Regions from separate parts of the Halobacillus amylolyticus genome, predicted to be linked through region 1. Evidence: riboswitches for the same ligand, from Rfam matches in the RefSeq annotation. Region 1 holds a riboswitch; the other holds the start of a gene.

Region 1 (4,189 bases):
TGGGGGATAATTTTATTCCATACCATCGGATTGGCCGCCATCGACTGAAAGAGGGCTTCTTCGTTTTTAGACCATGATCTCATTGACTGAATGTAATCAAGGGTCAGGCGGTAGCCAGGCATAAGCCGGTCATCTCGTTTCACCTTAAATTCAGCCATGACTTCTTTCCAGGGTGTTCCCTCTTCATACTTCTGCATCGCCTCAGCTAACAAAAAGGATTGCATGAAGGCATCATTGATACCAAGTCCCGTGCTCGGATCTTTACTATGGGCCGCATCGCCAATTAGGATCCATCCTTTTCCTGAAGGCTCACGGAAGAAATTCGGCACACCTGGCGTGCCAATAATCTTCCCTTGGAGTGACGCGTGCTTTAACCGTCGCTCCATCCCATAAAATGTTTGGTAGGTTTCCTCAAACTTTGCTGGGTTTTTAGCAAATTCCTTAAATTCTTCTGGATGTACTTCAAGACCTAAACATTCGACCCCAGGTTCCATCGGAAATAGGAAGCCGATTCGGCCTTCATTAAGGAAGATCTCTGTCGTCGGTTCGATTAACGGCTCTATCCCGTGATAATAACCGTAGAATACGGGGCGAAGCGGGGAATGTGCCCCGTATTTTCCTGCCTGAACCCACTCAGCAATATTTGAATGCTTTCCATCAGCCCCCACCACAAGCGAAGCATGGATCGTCTTGGTTTCCCCTCTGCTATCGACCGCTTCAACTCCGCTTACTTGGTCTTTATCATAAAACAGTTCTCTTACAGACCATCCTGATAAGAACTCGACCCTATCATAACTGCAGGCTTTGGACAGAAGAACGTGATCTAAATGACTGCGTCTTGGAATAATCGTATAGGAATCTCTCGGGCCCTCTACAAAACTATCACCAATATATGTACGCATTCTATTAATTTTCCGCAACCCCTTTGCTTCGACCTCTTCCAATACACCCAGTTTCGCAAGGTAATGGACATGTGACATATGGTGTGTAGATAGTGTATCACTCGGAAAAGATGCCTTATCAATCAGCAGCACCCGCTTCCCTATTTCTCCAAGTAAGATCGCCAGACTTGATCCTGCCACTCTCGCTCCTACAATCACAACATCCACATATTCTTCCATCTCCCTGCACATCCTTCGCTCCCTATTTTCTTTAGCGTAACGTTTTTTCACAAAAACAGCTAGTTAGGAGTTTGAGGGGTGGGTTGCAGTGAATTAATTGCATGAAATAACGTATAATTGCACGGAATTATCATTTATTGCACATAAAACAGCATAATTGCACGAGATGATAACATAATTGCATATTTCGACTCCTGCACTAAAAAAGACTCCCATCGTGGGAGCCTTTTCGTCTATTCAAACTTCTTTTCTTGTTCTATATTATGATTTTGGTCCATGATAAGCACTCGGCTAGGCTTATCGTTCTCCGCTAATTCAGTTGCCTTCTCGACCGCTGTATCCCGCTCATCATATAAATCAGTCGGCGCGACATCTTCAATTTTCACTAACCAGCCTGTCACATCTTTATTTGGTACAACACTGTATTCCTTCATCAATTATCTCTCCTCTATTCATTGTTCTACAATGAGTCTTCCCACTATGAAATCGCCTCAAACATTCCGGTTCATTATCAAAAATAGTTTGACAATACTACATTCTCCTTTTATAATTCGAAACATACATTTAAAAAGTAAGTGAACTGAATATCTCTTATCGAGAGTGGCAGAGGGACTAGGCCCTGTGATGCCCGGCAACCTTCAAGCAATCGGCTTGAAAAGGTGCTAATTCCTACAGATCGAATCTGGATCTGACAGATAAGAGGAGGAATCGATACATACGCCCTCTTCTTACTAAAGAAGAGGGCTTTTTATATGGAAATCATTTTGAAGGAGGGATGAAGCATGTCATTGCAAAACCCTACTGAACAGCAACAGACAACAGCAAAAGTTTCGATTGGAAACTTTACATTTGAATCTGGTGAGACACTTCCTCAAGTGGAGCTGGCTTTTGAGCACTACGGTCCTAGGAACGCCCCCGTCATTCTACTTTGCCATGCCTTAACCGGAAATCAGTACGCTATTGGTTCTAAAGAAAGTCCCGGCTGGTGGGCTGGTCTTGTCGGGGAGCAATGTCCGATTGATACTACCCGGTTTCAAGTGATCACATTCAACGTCCTTGGAGGATGCCACGGGTCAACTGGGCCTGCAAGTATAAATCCTGAGACTGGTGAGTTGTACCGCCTGGATTTTCCAAACGTAACGATCCGCGACATGGTTCACGCCCAACACAGAGCACTTGAAAAGTTAGGGATTACCAAACTTCATGCCGTGGCGGGGGGATCGCTTGGGGGGATGCAAACACTTGAATGGGGAATGCTTTATCCAGAATTTATGAAGCAGCTCTACGTTTTAGCCGCCACCCCCTATTTAAGTGATTACGGGATTGCCTTTAACCATATTGGGGCAAGGGCTATCCAGGATGATCCAGCCTACAATGACGGAGATTATAGATCTAATGACGAGTTGCACGGCTTTGAAATTGCCCGAATGACCGGCATGGTTACGTACAGAAGCGGTCCTCTTTTTCAAAAACGATTTGCACGGGAGCAGGGGGATGCTCTTTACTCGATCCAGTCCTATTTAAATTATCAAGGTGAAAAAATAAAGCAGCGTTTTGATGCGAATAGCTATCTCTATTTGCTAGAAGCCATGAACAACCATGATATTAGAAGAGGACGCGGTAACTTACAGGAAACGGCTGAGAATTATAAACCGCACCTCTATACCGTAAGCTTTGAACACGACCTTCTCTATCCAAAAGAACTGATTCAGCCCTTTAGTGAATATGCCTCAGACAGTGAGCATTATCATGTACAAACAGACTATGGACATGATGGATTTCTTGTGGAATTTTCAGAATGGGGGGCGTGGCTTGGTGATAAATTGAACGAGGGAGTGAATGAAGGTTGACGATTAAAGTAGCGATTCTAGGATTTGGAACAGTCGGACAGGGCGTTTATCAAATTCTGCAAAATAAACAGAAACAGCTAACCCAATTAACAGGAGAATCAGTACAGTTATGTGGTGTCCTCGTTCAAAACAAAGCGAAGGAACGCATTCTGCCTGATTCTGTTCTTATAACCGATCAATTTGATGCGATTCTTGCACAAGAACCTGATGTAATCTTTGAGGCTATTGTTGGTGAACAGCCTAGCTTTTCCTATTTAACAAAAGCCATCGACAAGCGAATTCACGTCATTACAGCAAACAAAGTAATGTTTGCCAAACACGGCACTCATTTGTTAGATAAAGCCGCAAACCATGTAGGCATTGGCTATGAAGCAACAACAGCCTCTGGCACCCCCATCATTAGCATGATCACTAAGCTTCTGCAGGTCAATTCAGTAACAAAAATTGAGGCCATTTTGAATGGAACTAGTAACTTTATCCTCTCTTCCATGCAGAACGAAGGAAAAAGTCTCAATACCGCACTAACAGAAGCGCAGGCACAAGGATTTGCTGAGGCTGATCCAACGAACGATATTGAAGGCTATGATGCTTTTTACAAACTGATGATTCTTAGTCAACTCATCTATAAAAGACAACCAAACTGGGCCGATGTCCCATGTGAAGGGATAACTAACGTCACAACTGAAGATTTAACCTCCGCTAAAACCAGCGGGCAGAAAATACGTCACATCGCTGCGATTGAAGAAAAAAATGGTGAACTATATGCCAGTATAAAACCCCAAGCCTTACCGCCAACACATGGGCTTCACTCTGTTGACGGGGTTGATAATGCTATTCATCTTATCAGTGATTTAGCAGGTCCCTTGACATTAAGAGGGCCTGGTGCCGGTAAATTGTCGACAGCGAGTGCGATGGTGGAAGATTTTGTTCATATTCTTCAGTCCTATCCAGTAAAACTACTTCAATATTAAGCAACAAAAGCAGGAGCGCTCCATAGACACGAGAGGTGATGTTCGACTATGTTCGAAACATCTTATTTCAACGTCTTCGTGGCCCCACATCCTGTGAGGCCACGGAGACGATTGTCTTATGTCTCAAGTGTCCGGGCACTGTATAGTTTCCTAAGTTAAAAAAGAGCCTTTAACTAGAGTGATAGTTAAAGGCTCCTTTTATTTATTTGCTAGTTCACTTACTGTTACAAAACTGTACCCTCGCTCG
Region 2 (4,189 bases), 1.1 Mb from region 1:
ATTGATTCCTATAAAACTAGCGAAACAAATCATTACTATTGCAGAAAAGTTTCTAGTAATAGAAAAGATCGTTTTGTTCGGTTCAAGAGCTTATGGAGATCATCAGGAAGACTCTGATATTGATCTCGCGATTATAGCACCGGGTTATGGTACAGCTTGATTGGCTGAAATTTTCGTGCAAGATAGAAGAAAAATTGGATAATCTGTTGAAGTTTGACCTCATTAGATGAAGGGGCTTCAGTTAGTCTACGAGAAGAAATAAACAAATGTTACCAAATTATTTATGATCAGAGTCCGGTATCTAAGCCTCCGTCATAATAACGTAAGATTGAGGTTCAAATAAAGATGGGTCAAATGTGCAAAAAAAGGCTATTTCGTGCAATTAATCGGAATTATGTGCAATTAATCAAAATTTCGTGCAATTATCCAAGATTATGTGCAATTACTGATTAAGGAGGTTTTGACGTCCGCGATTTGGTTCAATGGAAGAGAACTATTTGGGCCGGGTGCTAATATGGAGGCCGCAGTAAAATGAGGGACCTCTCCCTTCGCTTAACAGCAGAGGAACAAGGCCCCTTCAGTCCCTAGTTAACTAGCTATCATTTTTTCGATCGCTTCATTTCTTTCCTTTTGTTCACTTTCAGACGAAAGGTCATACTTTTTTAAAAGATGGAATAGATCATTTAGTGTTTCCTGGGGAAGTTCTCTTTGCAAAAAAACACGTGTCCCGTCAGCTAAATGATTCGGTAAAAATTCTTTCTGACTCTCAAGTTTGTTCACGACATCTCCAATTGAATGATCGATATTACATTTCCCCATCTAGATCACCTTCCTATATTTAGTAGAAGTGTTTTGACTTCTTCACGAATCTCCGTCCATGCCTGTGTATAGGTATCTGTTAACATAAAATGCTCGGCTTCCGGTAATTCAACTAATTTTACAAGATCGCCAAATTCCTGTGCTTGACGATGGTAGTGGTTACTAATACCAATAGGGACGTTTACATCGAGCGCCCCATGAACCAACACTTGTGGTACTCCTAAAGGGAGCAGTTCTATAGGGGATGCCTGTTGGTAACGTTCTGGATGATCTTCAGGAGTACTTTGAAGCAAATCGGCTGTAGGATTATTAGGCTCCATGGAAAAGGTTTGGTCCCTGAAGTGGTGGACACCATACATCATCTCTAAATCATTAACCCCTGCTAAACTAATAGCACCGGAAATAGGGAGAGGGCTGCTAGTTATATTGAGTTCACCATCCTTAGGAAGGTGATGACGCGCAGCAAGCCATAACGCCAAATGCCCTCCAGCAGAGTGGCCGATTGTAATTACCTGATTCAAATCTAACGGGTATGTTTCGGCAAGGGAGGCAAGATAATCACACGCCTTAGCTGCATCTGTCAGCGTTCCTGGCCAGGCGCCGCCTGCTTGTCCTACCCGACGATATTCAATATTCCAGGTGGCGAGCCCATGGGCAGTCAAATCTTCAGCCGCGTCTGTCATAAGATCAAGTCCGAACGATTCTTTCCAAAAGCCGCCGTGAATAACTATAGCCACGGGGTAAGGACCTCCATTTTCAGGAAGCCGCAATTCACCATATTGACTTTCATCTGTGCCATAAAATATTTTTTCCATGTCTTCACCCCATTGTCAAAAGTAGGTTCATTAATTGATTATCTCATACTTTGTGTTTATCTATCATTAACGATTTTAGTATATGGTCAACAATGCTGCATATTTTCTGAAGAACTTAAATAAACTCGAAGGAGGCACATGTTTTTTTCAAACTATCTATAAAATGGGTGGCGAAGTCAAAATCTAAATCCAAATCCAAATCCAAATCCTTATTAATCCACTATGGTTAATTAGTTATTGACAAGAAAACCATTTCCATGATAAATTATTGTAAACTAAATAATCGAAAAATTTCTTCTTATCAAGAGAGGTGGAGGGACTGACCCTACGAAGCCTCGGCAACCAGTTTGTATGATAAACCCGGTGCTAAATTCAGAGGAATGCAGCAACATTCCGAAGATGAGAAGAGAGATTCAGGCCCTATATACATATATTGTCCCTTCTCTCTTCTTAGAGTGAAGGGATTTTTTATTGTAATCAGATCTTAGGAGGAATAACAATGGGAAAACGAATCTATTTAAATGCTTTTGACATGAATACGGTGGGACACCAATCTCCGGGGCTTTGGAGCCATCCGGAAGATCAGTCTGAAAGATATCGTGATCTGGATTACTGGGTGGAACTAGCTAGATTATTAGAAAAGGGAAAGTTTGACGGAATATTCTTGGCTGATGTACTGGGATTCTATGATGTTCACAATGGCAGTAAAAATGCAGCTGTTGAGCAAGCTGTTCAAGCGCCTGCTAATGATCCTTTGCTATTAATTTCTGCTATGGCTAATGCGACAGAGCATTTAGGGTTTGGCTTAACGTATTCTCTGACATACGAACAGCCTTATATGCTGGCGAGAAGATTTTCGACACTTGATCATCTTACAAAAGGCAGAATTGCTTGGAATATTGTTTCCTCTTATTTAGAGAGTGCAGCGAAAAACTTTGGTCTAGAGGGGCAAATTCCACATGACAAGCGATATGACATTGCGGATGAGTTTTTAGATGTTACTTATAAATTGTGGGAAGGCAGCTGGGAAGATGACGCGGTAGTGCGTGATAAAGAACGAAAGGTATACACGGACCCTTCAAAGGTTCATGACATTAATCATGAGGGGGAATTTTTTAAGGTGCCTGGTGCGCATCTGTGTGAGCCTTCACCACAGCGCACCCCCGTACTATATCAAGCGGGTGCTTCTCCTCGTGGACGAGAATTCGCTGCCAAGCATGCCGAGTGTGTTTTTACTGCAGGACCCACAGCGAACATCGTGAAGAAAGGTGTGGCAGACTTACGTGAAAGGACAAAAAATCATGGGCGTAATCCAGAAGATGTGATTGTTTATACTGTATTCACACCAATTGTCGGGAAAACGGAGGAGGAAGCACAGAAAAAGTATGAAGAAATCAAAAGTTATGTAAGCTATGAAGGAGCTTTGGCACTTCTAAGTGGATGGACGGGAATTGATTTTTCTGGATATGATCCAGACCAGACGCTTGAGTATATCGAAAGTAATGCGATCCAATCAGCAGTGGAAGTGTTTACTAAAGCAGATCCGAATCATAAATGGACGGTTCGGGAACTGGCCACTTTTGTCGGAATCGGAGGGAGAGGCCCGGTGGCTGTCGGATCACCTGAACAAATCGCTGATCAATTAGAGTATTGGGTGGAAGAGACTGGAGTAGATGGATTCAATTTAGCCTACACATTGGCCCCGGGAAGTTTTGAAGATTTCGTTGAACTTGTGATTCCGATCTTGCAGGAGCGTGGTCTTGTGCAAACAGATTATGAAGAAGGAACGTACCGAGAGAAATTATATGGTAAAGGACAGAACCATTTGAAGGAGAGTCACCCAGGCTTTGCTTATAAGAACCTTTATCAACAGGTAAAAGGAGTGTAAATATGTTTACTATTTACTGGATAAGTATAGCAGTCTGTTGGATTTTGGGATTAAGCATCTGGAATAAAGTCTATCCCAAACGAAAGGGGAAAGTAAACATTGGGTGAAGAATCGAATTCGTTGTTGTGGATCATTAGTATATTGTTAGTTGGATATTTTGTACTCACTACTTGGCTAGGAAAAAAAGGCGCCGTCCACAGTCGGTCGATGAAAGGTTTCTCAATCGCTAAAGGAAAAGTAAAACCTTGGATTGTCGGGGTCAGTTTTGGAGCTTCCTTTGCAAGTGCCAACCTATTCTTAGGGGTACCTGGATGGGCCTATACCTATGGTGTATCCACTTTATGGTGGGCACTAGGGTGCTTTGGTGTTACATGGATTGGTTTACTATTGTTCACAAAGAAATTTTGGAGACAAGGTCAAAGGAATGGTGGCAGTCTTACACTGCCACAGTGGCTAGGGGATCGATACCAGAGTAAAACATTACAAGTAATCGTTGCGCTACTGATCTTGTTCAATATTTATTACATTGTAGGTCAGAATGTCGGGCTAGCTACAATGTTTGAAACAGTTGTAGGTATTCCCTATATTTGGGGGATTGGAATTGGTGTAGGAATTACTATTTTATATGTAAGCTTAGGAGGAGCCTTTGCCCAGATCATTAGTGACG

The links. A riboswitch is a leader RNA that binds a small molecule or an ion and turns the genes downstream of it on or off. The one in region 1 is predicted to bind S-adenosylmethionine.
Region 2: it holds a riboswitch for S-adenosylmethionine, as region 1 does, so the genes downstream of both, MUO15_RS10495 (LLM class flavin-dependent oxidoreductase) here and metX (homoserine O-acetyltransferase MetX) in region 1, are expected to answer to the same signal.

The regions. Positions count from the first base shown of each region.
Region 1 covers NZ_CP095075.1:3,129,116-3,133,304, reverse strand. Annotated here, with positions in the region: gene MUO15_RS16080 (NAD(P)/FAD-dependent oxidoreductase) at 1-1,121, opposite strand, end outside; gene MUO15_RS16075 (DUF2188 domain-containing protein) at 1,355-1,555, opposite strand; SAM riboswitch class I at 1,710-1,823, shown strand; gene metX (homoserine O-acetyltransferase MetX) at 1,904-2,971, shown strand; gene MUO15_RS16065 (homoserine dehydrogenase) at 2,968-3,942, shown strand; gene MUO15_RS16060 (polysaccharide deacetylase family protein) at 4,141-4,189, opposite strand, start outside.
Region 2 covers NZ_CP095075.1:2,034,694-2,038,882, reverse strand. Annotated here, with positions in the region: gene MUO15_RS10510 (nucleotidyltransferase domain-containing protein) at 2-160, shown strand; gene MUO15_RS10505 (group-specific protein) at 589-819, opposite strand; gene MUO15_RS10500 (alpha/beta hydrolase family protein) at 825-1,634, opposite strand; SAM riboswitch class I at 1,930-2,040, shown strand; gene MUO15_RS10495 (LLM class flavin-dependent oxidoreductase) at 2,134-3,522, shown strand; gene MUO15_RS10490 (sodium:solute symporter family protein) at 3,622-4,189, shown strand, end outside.